Regions from separate parts of the Vreelandella janggokensis genome, predicted to be linked through region 2. Evidence: riboswitches for the same ligand, from Rfam matches in the RefSeq annotation. Region 2 holds a riboswitch; the other holds the start of a gene.
The links. A riboswitch is a leader RNA that binds a small molecule or an ion and turns the genes downstream of it on or off. The one in region 2 is predicted to bind thiamine pyrophosphate.

Region 1: linked by a shared signal. The riboswitch ahead of thiM (hydroxyethylthiazole kinase) and the one ahead of QC816_RS10330 (sodium:solute symporter family transporter) in region 2 are both predicted to bind thiamine pyrophosphate.

What each region holds. Positions count from the first base shown of each region.
Region 1 covers NZ_JARWAJ010000005.1:134,127-141,431, forward strand. The annotation lists gene QC816_RS14305 (cupin domain-containing protein) at 1-530, shown strand, start outside; gene QC816_RS14310 (DUF6164 family protein) at 522-884, opposite strand; gene gloA (lactoylglutathione lyase) at 886-1,419, opposite strand; gene QC816_RS14320 (DUF2237 family protein) at 1,632-2,006, shown strand; gene QC816_RS14325 (hypothetical protein) at 2,115-2,459, shown strand; TPP riboswitch at 2,507-2,603, shown strand; gene thiM (hydroxyethylthiazole kinase) at 2,628-3,431, shown strand; gene thiE (thiamine phosphate synthase) at 3,421-4,032, shown strand; gene QC816_RS14340 (DMT family transporter) at 4,042-4,917, opposite strand; gene QC816_RS14345 (D-alanyl-D-alanine carboxypeptidase) at 5,013-6,272, opposite strand; gene rplQ (50S ribosomal protein L17) at 6,507-6,893, opposite strand; gene QC816_RS14355 (DNA-directed RNA polymerase subunit alpha) at 6,933-7,305, opposite strand, start outside.
Region 2 covers NZ_JARWAJ010000003.1:155,235-162,539, forward strand. The annotation lists gene QC816_RS10325 (diguanylate cyclase domain-containing protein) at 1-6, opposite strand, end outside; gene QC816_RS10330 (sodium:solute symporter family transporter) at 54-1,448, opposite strand; TPP riboswitch at 1,438-1,540, opposite strand; gene QC816_RS10335 (hypothetical protein) at 1,754-2,446, shown strand; gene QC816_RS10340 (CoA-acylating methylmalonate-semialdehyde dehydrogenase) at 2,509-4,008, opposite strand; gene QC816_RS10345 (TRAP transporter large permease) at 4,192-5,457, opposite strand; gene QC816_RS10350 (TRAP transporter small permease) at 5,474-6,037, opposite strand; gene QC816_RS10355 (TRAP transporter substrate-binding protein) at 6,087-7,070, opposite strand; gene QC816_RS10360 (DUF3581 family protein) at 7,238-7,305, opposite strand, start outside.

The DNA of each region.
Region 1 (7,305 bases), on a different contig from region 2:
CGAATAGCCAGTTTGACCCGCATATCCACGGTGGTGGCGAAGAGATTTTAGTGCTGGAGGGTGTGTTTGCCGACGAGTATGGTCGCTATGCCGCCGGTAGCTACTTGAGAAACCCCATCGGTACCGCCCACACGCCGCAAATTGGCGATGAGGGCGCGCTGATACTGGTCAAGCTGCACCAGTTCGACCAGAACGATGAGCTACAGCTTGCCGTCCCCGCCCACCGCCTGCCCTGGCAGCCGGACCGTCGCCCCGGCATCAGCTACAAGATGCTGCACACCTTCAAACAGGAGCGGGTCAGCCTGGAACACTGGGAGGCTGGCCAGGCCATTGAGTATCCGGTGCTGACCGGCGGGCTGGAGTTTTTCGTGCTGGAGGGCGCCTTGAGCGACGGCGACCGGGAATACACCGCTGGCAGCTGGTGCCGCTACCCCAGCGGCATGGCGCTGACCCTCACTGCCGGGGAACATGGCGTGCAGATGTACCTCAAGCGCGGCCACCTACCGCCGGTGCAGGACGATTCAGCCTAGGGCCAGAAAGGGCAGCAGCGTCAACGCCACCAGCAATAAGATGGCCACGCCCACCAGCGTGATTTGCACGGGGTGGGCACTAAAACGCTGCCATAAGGTGGGCGCATCACCCCGTGCGAGGGCTTCGTTGTGTTCTTGCCTGGCCCGCGCCTGGCGCTCGGCCTGATACTCGGCCAGTAGCGTGTTGGCATCCTCAAGCTGACTTAGGTCACGCAGCCAGATGGCATCCACGCCCAATCGGAAGAAACCAGCCTGTGTCTCGTAAGTATCCAGGCCATGGGCATCGAGCAACTGGCGGACTTCCATGGCCTCTTCGTCGGTCACATGGCGCAGGCGAAACAGCAAATGCGCCATGCTAGTCGCCCTTGCCGGCCATCAGGTCCGCTTGAATCACTTCAATCCAGTAGCCGTCCGGGTCTTTGACGAAAATCACGTCTTGCATCTTTCCCTGATCGGCACGCTTGACGAAGGTGACGTCGTGCTCGTCGAACCACGCCTGGGCCGCCGCCAGATCGGGCACGCTAAAGCAGATATGACCAAACCCCTGGGGCTCGGCGTTGCCATCGTGGTAGGCAAAGCCGTCCTGGTTTTCTGTGCCCCAGTTGTGGGTCAGCTCTAAAAGCCCCTTCTGACTGAACGTCCAGGCGGTTCTTGCCTGCGTCTCTTCAGGGACCTGATCACCGTCTTCCAGATTAGCCAGAAAGTAGAGTGAAAATTGCATTTCTTCAAAATCAAGTCGACGCATCACTTGCATACCAAACACCTGTGAATAAAACGCCAGCGCACGCTCGGGGTCCTTGACCCGCAACATGGTGTGGTTCAAACGGAATCCCTGGGTTTGCTTGGGCGTCGGGGCAACCCCTGGATGCTGCTCACCTTGAAATGACATGCACTATCTCCTTTGACGTTTCGGTTACTTTGTACAAGGCTGTAGAGTCCTGGCTGGCAGTCTTCAGCAACTGTCTGTACCAACTATCTGTTACCAACAGCCTTTACCAACCATCGTGACTCGCCCTCATGGCGCACCAGAATGATAGTTGTCTGTCATTTCATCATGAGGGCAGTCTGACAAAATACCAGTCCTTGCGCTAAGGAGGCCTTATGGCCCGCGATCTCAATGTCCTGGGTGAACCGCTCACCCCGTGCTGCCATGACCCCAAAACCGGCTTTTACCGCGATGGATTCTGTCGCGTGGGGGCGGATGATATGGGCGTCCACTCTGTGTGCGCCATGCTGACGGAGGAGTTTCTGGCCTTTTCACTGGCACAAGGTAACGACCTGGTAACGCCGCGGCCTGAATTTGGCTTTCCTGGCCTGCGGCCCGGTGACCGTTGGTGCCTGTGCGCATCACGCTGGCTGGAAGCCGCCGAGGTGGGCTTGGCGCCCCCTGTCGTCTTATCCGCCACTAACCAGAAAACCCTCGACATCATCGGCCTCGAAACCTTGCGCCAACACGCCCTGGATGCCGTGCATTGATAGGGTTGCGTCTTGGATATTCTGTGCAAACATCCTACACTTCCATTATAAATTTTATACACCGCATCAGTTGATCCCCACCGGAAGGGTATCCAACAGGAGTAGGTCATGACCTCGATCGATATGACCCTTGGCGATCACATCACCTTGAAGCAGCTTTCCCAGGCGCTCCGCAACGGCTTCTCGCCGATTGTGGAAGTTGAATCAATGGATGGCATCTATAAGGTGCGCTTTCACCATGCCAACGGGGTTTCTGATTTATCCAATGCCCAAGGGCACGTCAGCACCTTCCTGGGCACTGGCGAAATCCGCGATACTCTGGGTGAATTGGGCTTGACCCATGGCGTGCTTACCTTTGCCGATCAGTGCGGCGACGAAATGATCGGTGTTGAGGGGAAAGCCATGACGCCCGATGAAATGCTCACCTACGGAACACGCATCTCGTTTCGTTAAACGAGCCTATCCAACGCTTTACAGACCCACCTAAGGCACGGATAGTATGATCACGACAGGGGCGCTCGTCACTGAACGGGCTGAGAAGCACCCTTATAACCTGAACCGGCTAATACCGGCGTAGGGAGTCGTGGTGCCCTGTCACCACCTCCCTGCCGGGAGGATTTCATGACCACATTTGGCGACAGCTTGATGACGCTGCGCGATACCACCCCGCTTATTCACTGCATCACCAATTATGTCGCGATGAACAGCACCGCCAATCTGCTGCTGGCCACCGGGGCGTCACCTGCCATGCTGCATGCCACCCAGGAAGTCGCTGAGTTCGCCGCGCTTGCCGATGCACTGTCGGTCAACATCGGGACGCTTTCATCACCCTGGGCGGAGGCCATGCTGCTTGCCGCGCGCACGGCTCGCGAGCACAGCACGCCCTGGGTACTGGATCCCGTCGCCGTCGGTGCGACCCGTTATCGCCAGACGGTCTGCGCCGACCTGTTGGCCCTTAAGCCCAGCGTCATCCGTGGCAACGCCTCTGAAATACTGTCGCTCAATGGGCTGGCCCACCAGGGCAGGGGGGTTGATGCCACCGCGTCTACCGACGATGCCATAACGGCCGCCATGGCACTTGCCGAGCGGCAAAAGTGTATTGTGGCCATGACCGGTGAGCGGGACAGGGTCACCGACGGACGAGTCTGCTACTCGATCAATGGCGGCCACCCTTTGATGCCCCGCGTCACGACCTTGGGCTGTGGGCTTAGCGCCCTGGTCGCCGCGTTTGTCGCCACCAATCCGGACGCGCCGTTGAATGCCAGCAGTGCCGCCGTTGCGTGCTTTGCGGCAGCCGGGGAGCGTGCTGGCAAGGCTGCCAGGGGGCCCGGCAGCTTTTACGTTGCCTTGTTGGACGCGCTTTACCAACTGACACCTGATGAGCTTAACCGCTTTGCCCAGCGGGAGGTCAGCGATGCCCTTTGATCTGTCGCTCTATCTGGTCACCGACGCGACCCTTTGCCAGCACCATGGTCTTGAGCATACCGTCAGCGAGGCGGTCCGCGGCGGCGTCAGCATGGTGCAACTGCGCGACAAGCAGGCAAGCGATGCACAGATGATCGACCAGGCACGACGTTTGAAAGACCTGCTGGCAGGCACTGGGGTGGCGTTGATCATCAACGACCGCCTTGAGGTGGCACTTGCCAGTCAGGCCGATGGGCTGCATGTGGGTCAGAGCGATGCGACGGTTCGCCTGGCCCGGGCTGCGATGGGGCCAAAGGCCATATTGGGGCTCTCGATCAACACCGTTGAGCAACTGCATGACGCGCCCATTGATCAGCTTGACTACGTCGGCATCGGGCCGATCTTTGCCACCCCCAGCAAAGCGGATCACGCCCAACCGATTGGCTTTGGCGGTCTCGCCTCCTTGATCAAGGATTGCCCGATACCCAGCGTGGCCATCGGCGGGCTGAATGCCAGCCACGTGAGCGCGATACGGCGGGCAGGCGCTGACGGGCTAGCGGTCATCTCGGCGATTTGCGGGCAGCCCGACCCTGAGGCAGCGGCTCGCGCCTTCCGGCGTTAAGAGTCGGTACTAGGCCGTTGGGCGCCGTTTTAACGTCGTTCGACGGTCGTGATAGGCAATCGCCAGGCCGCTCGCCATGATCAAGGCACTGCCCACCCATACCCAGAGGTCCGGCAGTTCGCCCCAGAACCACCAGCCGAGCAGCACTGCCCAGAGCATGGCGGTGTAATCAAACGGGGCGGCTATCGCCGCGGGAGCGAAGCGAAATGCCAGGGTAATAAACGCCGTCGCACCTACCCCCAGAACGCCAGACGCCAAAAAGCCCAGCCAGTGCCAGGGCAGCGGCGTCTGCCAAACCCAAGGCAAGGTCAGCCCCGTCACCACCAAGGGCACAGAGGTCATGTAGAAAAGCATCGCCCAAAGGTGCTCACGGCCCCCGTAGCGGCGTGCGGTAATCATCATCAGGGCATAGAACAGCGCCGCTCCCACCAACACCACGGCGCCCAGTTGAAAGGCATCACTGTTAGGGCGAACAATAATCAGCACTCCGACAAACCCCACCAGTGAGGCAATAAGCACCGGAGGTTCAATACGTTCTCCCAGCAACGGCACCGACAGCACGGTGACAAACAGCGGCGCGACAAAGGCTATCGCCGTGGCTTCAGCCAGCGGTAATAGCGTCAAACCCCATACGAAACAGACCATGGTAGCGGTATAGATCAAGCCGCGTAGCAGGTGCACCCCCGGTCGCCGGGTCCGTAACTTGCGCAAGCCGCCAGCAAAGTGGGCAAGCAGGGCAATCAGCGGTAGCGAGATCAGCGTCCTAAAGAAGATGATCTGCAGTGGTGAGTGCACCTCGCCTAGCCACTTGGAGACGGCGTCCCCCAGTGCCAGGAACAGCACCCCCGTACACATGCAAAGTATGCCTTTCAGCGACGTCGTCACCGCCGTCTCCTTTTATTCCCTAGCTCGAATTGATGATCTGAAAAGTAAAAACCCCGCCAAAGAGCCTTTGGCGGGGTTTTGGGCTCTTTTCAATGCTACAGGCTGGCGTTAACGACCATACAGTCCATTCCCCGCGAGCGCAGCTGTTCGCATGCCTGATGTGCCTGTTGTTCTTCCAGCGCCATCAGCCGGGCACGAAATATCGGGTTCTGACCTACGGAGGTGTCGTCTATCGCCACTTGACCATCGAGGTCACGTGGCAAGTACGCGGCAGCTTCACGTGCATAGCGCTGGGCTTGATCTTCCTGACTGAAAGCGCCTACTTGAATACCCCAGCCACCTGCGGCACGAGATGCCATAGCACGCTCGCGGTCGATAAAGGCCTGCAAGGGATCCGTTTGTGGTTCTGGAGCTTGTGCTGCCACGCCCGGCGGTTCAAATGGAGCTGTTTCAGGCGAGTAAGACGCGACAACGGGTGAAGATTCGACCGGTGCGGGTGTTGGCGTCGGCGACGGCGCGGGCGTATGAGAAGGTGCTGGGGAAAAGGCCATGTATTCTTCAGAAAATTCAAGGTCGGCCAGCCAGTTCGACTTATCAAGGAGGGCTGCACGGGCAAAGCCCCGATCCAGCAGATTTGCCATGTGCTTATCCCGGGACTGAGCGGTAAATCCGCCCATCACAATAGCCATCAAGCGCCGGTCACCGCGCTTGGCCGTGGTAATCACGTTGAAGCCTGAAGCGCGTATAAAACCGGTTTTCAAGCCATCGGCCCCGGGGTAGTCACGTACCAGTCGGTTGTGACTGGTGTGCCGAGTGCCGCGGTAAGTGAACGCCTGAAGACCAAAATAGTGATAGTACTCGGGGAAATCCCGCATTACACGTACCGCAAGGGTGACCATGTCGCGCGCCGTGGTGACCTGCCGATCATCGGGAAGCCCCGAGGCATTGCGGAAGGTGGTATGGCGCATTCCCAGTTCGCGGGCTTTTTCCGTCATCAACTGGGCAAAGCGACGTTCGCTACCCCCCAACGCCTCTGCCATGACGACCGCTACGTCATTGGCCGAGCGGACAGCGAGCGCACGAATTGCTTCATCGACCAGAATCGAGCTGCCAGGGGAAAGCCATAACTTTGTTGCAGGCATGGACGCCGCCTGGGACGACACCGGCAGCGGTTGGTCCAGCTGCAATCGCCCTTCTTCTAGCGCTTCAAAGGCCAGATAGAGGGTCATGACCTTGGTCAGCGAGGCAGGGTAACGGCGAGCATCCGCATTTTCCGAATACAGTACTTCACCTTGATCAAGGTCGACGACCATCCCCGCATAGCGTGGGTTAGCCGCTTGCAGGGGTAGAGCCATGACAATGAACAATACCCCTATCAACAACGATACTGCTCTGATGGATACGGCTCGCCGACATTGTCTCGCTATCATACGTCCCCCTGACATTTTGTTTTATAACAGCGCCGTGATAGTGGCCTTTACTTCAGGCTAATGCATTGAGTATATACGTTGAACTGGCTAATCGGCACCATAAAAAAACCGACCCACAAGGGGTCGGTTTTGGCGTTGACGAGGTGTAGCAAAAGGGAATTACTCTTCTGCAACGGCCTCTTCAACCACCGGACGATCGACAAGCTCAACGAATGCCATGGGCGCATTGTCGCCGGTACGATAACCGCACTTGAGAATACGGACATAACCGCCCGGACGCTCGGCGTAACGCGGACCCAACTCGTTGAACAGTTTGCCGACGGCTTCTTTGGAGCGCGTGCGGGCAAATGCCAAACGGCGGTTGGCAACGCTATCCTGCTTAGACAAGGTGATCAGCGGCTCGATGACGCGACGCAGCTCCTTGGCTTTGGGCAGGGTTGTCTTGATAACTTCATGTTCGACCAGCGAGACAGACATGTTCTTGAACATGGCCTGCCGATGCGAGCTGGTACGATTCAGATGACGACCACTCTTACGATGACGCATGGTTGTAATTCCTTACCAAACTGGGACTCGAGTCGACACTCACGCGGAGGCCTTGTCGTCCTTCAGGCTAGCCGGCGGCCAATTTTCCAACCGCATGCCTAGGGACAAGCCGCGCGCCGCCAATACATCCTTGATTTCATTCAAGGACTTTTTACCGAGGTTCGGGGTCTTCAACAGCTCAACTTCAGTGCGCTGAATCAGATCACCGATATAATAGATATTCTCGGCTTTCAGGCAGTTCGCGCTGCGAACGGTCAACTCAAGATCGTCTACGGGGCGCAATAGGATCGGATCAACGTGATCCTCTTCCTCTTCGACTTCCTGCTCTTTATCTGCTTCCAGGTCGACGAAGGCGGCCAGCTGCTCTTGCAGGATGGTCGCACTGCGGCGGATAGCCTCTTCCGGATCCAGA
Region 2 (7,305 bases):
GTTCATTGACTGTGGCCCATGACGGTAGACGATAACCAACCATCATAACGTGATCAGCCATGCTTTGCCCAAGATGCCCGATGACCAACCACTTTCGCCCAGCTAACACTTACCAGTGTAGAAGCACATAACGCACCGAGGAAAGGACCCAGCGTGGGAATACCAGCAGGGAAAGTCGCCGCCATGAGACCCGCTGCAAGGCTACCACTGGCCAGCCAGCCGGGTAACACGGCGCCTAAAAGCCCTGCAATACCGCCGCCAATCGCAGCCGCGGTGGACATCCGCTTCCATAGCCCCAGCAATACCGGTACGACAATCGCGGCACACAGCAAGTCGGCGATCAGGAATAGCCGCAATACGGAAAGCCCCTGAAGGGCGATGATCACCACCGGCACCATCAGCACAACGGTCCACCAGCGCGCCGTGGTCAGCGACCTGCCCTGCTGCTCATGCTGGGAGACTATCAGCGAGGCAATCGCGTTCTGTAGCGTATCGACACTGGACGCCACCAGTGTCACCGCCAGCACCAGGGCCAGCATGGCGAGCCACGACGGCGCATTTCCCAGCAGAGCAAAAAACGGGATTGGCGGCTCACCTAGCGCAACGCCACTCATCGCGGCAAGCATCCCCAGGCCGCCGATGACCATCACCACAGCGACGGTCATGCCACCCCCCAGCCAGGCCCCCTGGCCCAGACTGCGTGAATCCTGCGCGGCCCACACTCGCTGCCAGTAACCCTGGTGGAAAAGGTTTGCCGCGGTAACAGCAATGACCAGTGTCACCGCTACACTCAGCGCGTCGCCCAATGGGGCACTCGGCATCGACGATACGTCTGGCATGGCGGGTAAATAGGTGAAGGCAACACTGCTGACGATAAGCAGCAGAGCGATCAACAGCCAGGCCTGCCACCGGTCGGTGGCAAGGCTCGCCCTCAGCCCGCCGAGCACGGTATAGGCAAGCGTGCTCAAAGCGACACCGAGGACAACCAAAGCGGGCGGCACATCGGAAAGTAATGCGGTAATCGCACCAATCGCCGTCAGCTCTGCAGCGAGAAAGCAGGCCATATAGGCCACTGACACCAGTGACACCCAGCGCCGCACGCTGGTGCCATAGCATGCCTGGGCAAACTCGGCGATGCTTCTGCCTTCGGGCAGTGCGCGGCGGATGGCCGGCCCATAAAGGCCCAATACGATAAATGGCAATGCCGAACCGATGGCATAACCCGCAAGCGCCACGGGGCCAACAAAGGCGCCGATTTCCGGCGGGGCAAACAGAATCCATGCCCCCATCCCGGAGGCAAGAAACGACAGTCCGAGGGTCGCTCCGGACTGGGAATTGCGGGCCGTAATGTAATCATCGACCGTGCCACCGGCCCAGCGAGCCCGCAGGCCTAGGATGATGAAAACGCCAAGTGCCGCGGCAAGCGCAGCTGAAGTCAGGTAGGGCATGTCGCACTTCCTCCGCCGGTATCATCCGGATCAGGTTCCAGGGTCAGCGCAAGCGCACTCTCAGCCTCTTCGAGGCCCCCCTGGCGACAGTGTGTGAAAGATCGTTATGAACAGGTATTATTCTCAACGAGAATCGCACCAACGTAAAGTGGCGCGCGCATGCCATAACGCGCAAGCACTCGGTGCTTCACACGGCCGAGGGCTTTCAATCCGCGTCATCGCTCGCCATACTCCGTAGGTGCTCTAATAACGTTATAGAAACCGTGCGCCCAGAGCGACACGGTTCGCTCAACGGGAAATCTCTAATGCGCTATACAGAAGCCAAGGAACATACGCCGGGCAGGCTCCACGCCTTGTTTGCTGACCCTTACAATGCGTTTGAAAACGATACGGATGAGCGACAGTTACATCTGCATATTGCGCTTTACTTGCTGTTGGCACGCCCCATGGAGCGTGGTTTGATGACGTTGAGAGTCATCCATGGCTGGGAGAACGGCGGTTTCGAGCCGGATGACTTGCAGCATGCCGACTACGCCATTCACAACGTGGCTGATTTTAAACGCGCAGTCAGCACCTTTACTCAGGCTTCAAAAGACAACGTCGCCCTTCCGGCCGCCCGCGATGACCTGCTGGCCAGTCCGCTAGACGATGCGATCGCCAATGCCGAGGCAGACGGGCAAACGCTGGATGAAGAAACGCGCACTATTCCGGCCCGCTGGCCTGCTTTTGAAGGCGGTTTGGCACTTTATACGCTGTTCAAGATGTACCACCGCCTGGTATACGGCGAGGACGAAGCGTACCGCTGCACCCAGTGCTATACCGCCCAAGGGCTGCGCGAGATTCACGAATTTCATCTTGAAGAAGGCGAGTTTGCACTGCTGGTGCCAACCGGCAAGCATTTTGCCAGCGAGCCTTCAATGCTGGTGCTGCACGAGAGTCAGCTTGATCCGATTGAACGGCTGCTGGAGGAGAGTTTACCGCTGTTCCAGGATTTTTAGTCCTCGCATTGACGTTCCCTCGGCCCATTCAGGCCGAGGGAAATATCGTTTGGCGAGTGACATCAGCCAAGTGAGATGGTGCTATTGATACCGCTGGAGACGTTTTCCGGCTCAAACCAGCGTGCTGTCACGGTCTTGGTCTGCGTCCAGAAAGCAATCGCCTGCTTGCCGTTGGGACCCAGGTCACCAAGCTTCGAGCCCCGCGAGCCGGTAAAGCTGAAATAGGCCACCGGCACCGGGATCGGTACGTTGATGCCGATCTGCCCCACATCGATATCGTTTTCAAAGCGCCGCGCTACCCAGCCGGAGTTGGTAAAGATCGAGGTGCCGTTGCCGTTGGGGTTGGCATTGATGAACGCGATGGCATCATCCAGGGTTGCCACGCTGACCACGCAGAGTACCGGGCCAAAGATCTCTTCCCGGTAGATGGACATGTCTGCCGTCACGTCGGCAAATAACGTCGGCCCGACAAAATTACCTTCCGGATAGCCATCAACCGAGCAGCCTCGCCCGTCGACCATTAATCTGGCGCCCTCTTTTTCACCTGCGCCAATCAAACGCTCGACGCGCTCCTTGGCCTGAGGGGATACCAGCGGGCCCAGGTCAGCGTCACGCTGGGTGCCAGGCCCGACTTTCATGCCACGAGCGCCTTCCACAATATCGTCGAGCCATTCACGGGCTTCCCCCACCAGGACCACCACCGAGTTGGCCATGCAACGCTGCCCGGCCGCCCCAAAGGCAGAGCCCAGCAGGCTGTCGATCGCCTGACTGCGATTGGCATCGGGCATGACCACGCAGTGGTTCTTGGCGCCCATCATCGCCTGCATGCGTTTACCCGCCGCGGCGGCGCGGTTATACAGCAGCGAGCCTACGTGGGATGAGCCAATGAACGACAGCGCCTTGATCGCCTGATGATCGGCGATCTGGTTCGCCACCTCGGGGCCGCCGTGAACCACATTCAATACGCCCGCCGGAATGCCCGCTTCATGGGCAAGCTCCACCAGGCGCATGGTCGAGCTGGGATCCTGCTCCGAGGGTTTCAGCACGAAGGTATTACCGGTCGCAATGGCCAGCGGGAACATGAAACAGGGCAGCATGATCGGGAAGTTGAAAGCAGTAATGCCCGCCCCGACACCCAGCGGATGGTGCATGGTGTAGACATCGACCTCGTTGGCGGCATTATTGGCCAGTTCCCCCAACTGGAGTGAGGTAATGGAGCAGGCATGCTCGACCACCTCCAGTCCGCGCCCGACCTCGCCTTCAGCATCCGGCAGGGTTTTGCCGTGCTCTTCTGTAATCAACGCCGCCAACTCTGGGGTGTGCTCGCGAATCAGCGCCTGTAGCTTGAGCATGATGCGCATACGTTTACCCAGCGGTACCTTGCGCCACTCCTTGAAGGCCATTTCAGCGCTGGCAATGGCGCGCTCGACTTCGTCGGCGGTGCAGAAAGGCACGCGAGCGACGACTTCCTGGGTAGCGGGATTCACCACATCACGCCATTCCTGGCTCTGGGACATGACGGGCTGACCATCGATAAACATGGGGATATCGCGAATGGGCATGGCGTTGCTCCTGTTGTCATTGTGTTAGAAAGTTGACGTAAACGTAAACGCGTTATTGCACGAGTAAACAGAATCTCGCACGCGGCGTCAATTAGCCTTTCCATCACGACGTGCTGCTGGCAATGCGCCAGCAGAACACGTACCAGCGAAACAGCACCAGGAACATCGTTTTGCAGCGGTTTGTTATCGCTGGATCAGCCCGTTGGTCAGCCACGGCAGCCATGCGAGCAGCACCAGCGTGACCAGGGTTGCCAGCAAAAACGGCAGCAGTGCACGGAAGATTTTCAGCGGAGGTGCGCCGGTCATCGAAGAAGCGATAAACAGTCCGGCACCAACAGGGGGCGTTAACAGCCCCAATACCAAGGTCAGACATACCACGACGCCAAACTGATAAGGGCTGATGGCAAATTGCGTCTCGGCTATCGGCATCAGGATCGGCACCACCAGAATCAGCGCGGCGATACCGTCGATGACCATGCCCACCAGCAACAGTGCGCCAATCACCATGAGCAGGAAAATGAAGGGATTGGCAGTAAGGGCTGCGATCCACTCGGCCGCCATCTGTGGCAACTGTTCGTAGATCACCACCCAGCCAAATACCCCAGCGGCGGCAATCAGCATGATGACCAAACCGGCATTGACCGCCGTGCGTTTGAGCACTTGGGGCATTTGAACCAGACGTAGTTCGCCATACACAAAACGCCCCATGATCAAGGCCGCAAGCGAGGCCAACGCCGCCGACTCGGTGGGTGTGGCAATGCCCCACAGAATGCCGCCGATAATAATCACCGGAATCAGCATTGCTGGCAGCCCCCAAAGCGCATCGTGCACCGCCTGACGGCGACTGGGCCACTGGCCTTTGGGGTATTGCTGCACCAAGCCGACCAGCGCGATCACGATAAAGAAACTTGCTCCCAGCAGTAACCCCGGCAACAACCCGGCAATAAACATCTCGGCGATAGGTACCTGGGCCATTACTCCGAACAGCACAAACAGCATCGAGGGCGGGATGATCGGCGACAGCAGACCACCTGCCGCGGTAATCGCCGCGCTGTACGGCGTATCGTAGCCTTCCTCTTCCATGGCGGGCACCATGGCGCGGGACATGATAGCGATTTGCGACGCCGCCGAGCCGATAATGGCCGCCATCATCATGTTGGCGACCAGGTTGATATATGCCAGGCCTCCACGGAAACCGCCCACCAGAATTCGTGCCAGGGCGATCAAACGTCGGGTGAGACCGCCTTCGTTCATCAGCTCTCCAGCCAGCATGAATAGCGGGATCGCCAGCAGCCCATAGCTCTCGATGGCGCTGAATAATTGCTGCGGGTAAGAGTCGAACAGCACGCTATTGCCCGACACATAGATATACACCATCGCTGTCAGTGCGAGCACCAGGGCAATCGGCACGGCACTGATCAGTAGCAGTACAAACACGGCAATCGTCATAAGCGCTCCACCCACATCATCGTAAGGTCTCGACCGTCGGTTCGTCGTCAGGGCGGCGCCACTGGGTGACGGACTGCCAGACGTTGGCCAGCCCATGCAGGGAGAGCGATAGCGCAAACCACGGCACGATCAACCAAACCCAGAACTTCTTCACGCCCAGCGTTGAGGTGCTCTCGGCGTATATGAAGTTGAAGGTCTGCCCCTGAAACGCGCCGGTGTCGAAGCCTAGTTGGGCGAGCATGAAGGGCTGATACCAGCGCCAGCAAAGCCAAACGAGCAGCAGGGCAAACACCAGCACCATGGCATCCACCCAGAGGACGATCAGTTTTCGCCCGGCGCGGGGCAGCACATCGCTCAGCAGAGTCACCGCCACTCCCTGTCGACGCTTGAATACTGCGCCAGCAATCAGGAACGTCATCCAGATCATCGCGTAAATGGATAACTCACTTATCCAATAAAGCGGGTTACCCAGTACACGAAAGGCAATATTGATCAGGATCAAACACGTCACCGCCGCGGCCAGAGCGGCAGCGGCGGTTTCTTCAAAGCGGGCAAGCCCCGAGGAAAGGCGTTGCAACATGATCGTGGATGGTCCTCGTCAGTGGTCGAGTGGTTGGCTTGTCGGCGGTTTACTCGCGCAGGCGATCGGCTTCCTCGCGCAGGGTTTCCAGCATCGGCGCCTTGGGTGCCCAGATATCTTCCCACTCGGCAATCGCCTCGGCGAAAAACTCAGCATCCGCTTCGACGATATTGATATCCAGCGCACGGATCTCTTCTTCCTGAGCGGCGTCTTTTTGCTCAAAGCCTACCAGTACATTCTCCAGATGCTCGGCCATGGTCGTGTCGATCAGTTCACGGTCTTCTTCGGATAGCTCCCGCCATACACGCCCGGACACCACCCCCACCATGGGGAACATCATGTGATTGGAGATCAGCAGGTTATCGGCCTGCTCGTAGAATTTTAGAATCAGGATGGAGTCGAAATCCATGTCGATGGCATCTACCTGACCGTTGGCCAGGGCATCGTACACTTCCAGCAACGGCATGGGCGCTGGGGCCGCACCGGTTGCCGTATAGAAATCACGGATTGGCTCAAATGGGGTAATCCGCAGGCGCAGGCCTTCCAGGTCATCAGCACTCTCGATAGGGTCACGGCTGAGCACCTGACGCATGCCCACCATACCGTAACCAACGCCGACCAGACCGACACCTTCCGGCATCAGGTCCAGCAGCTCGCCAGCAGCGTCTGAACGCAGCAAGCGAGCAGCGTGGTTGACGTCATCAACCAGATAAGGCGCATAAAGCGCGCCAAAGTCGGGAATCCGATTGGAGATTTCGGCAATGGTCAGGAAAGCCATGTCCAGCGCACCGCTTTGCAACTGCTGCACCATCTGCGCTTCGTTACCCAGTTGCTGGGCAGGGAATACCGATACGCTATGCTCGCCATCAGAACGCTCATGCAAGGTGTCGGCAAAGGCTTCCGCTTCGGTCGACCAGAGATGCTGGGCGGGGGTAATCAGTCCTAAACGAAAGTCGCGTGCCTGAGTGCTGAGTGACGCTGCCGCCAGCGTAGTCGCGGTAATGGCAAGGGTCAGCAGTTTACGATGGTTCATGTAGCGCCTCTTGTAATTTGCGTCGTGCCTGTTGCCCGGTACTTGTTGCCCAGTACTTGTTGCATGGAACCTGCGCGTGGCACGGCATTATGATGAGAAGCCAAGAATACCCTACCCCAAGCGTTGAGGGCAGCCATCGCCACTAACGTCGTACCCGGCTTGCCTGCTTACTCGACTGATGCGAGATAGGCAGCCTTGAGCCGATAGAACTCTTCCACAATCGCCGCCATTTCAT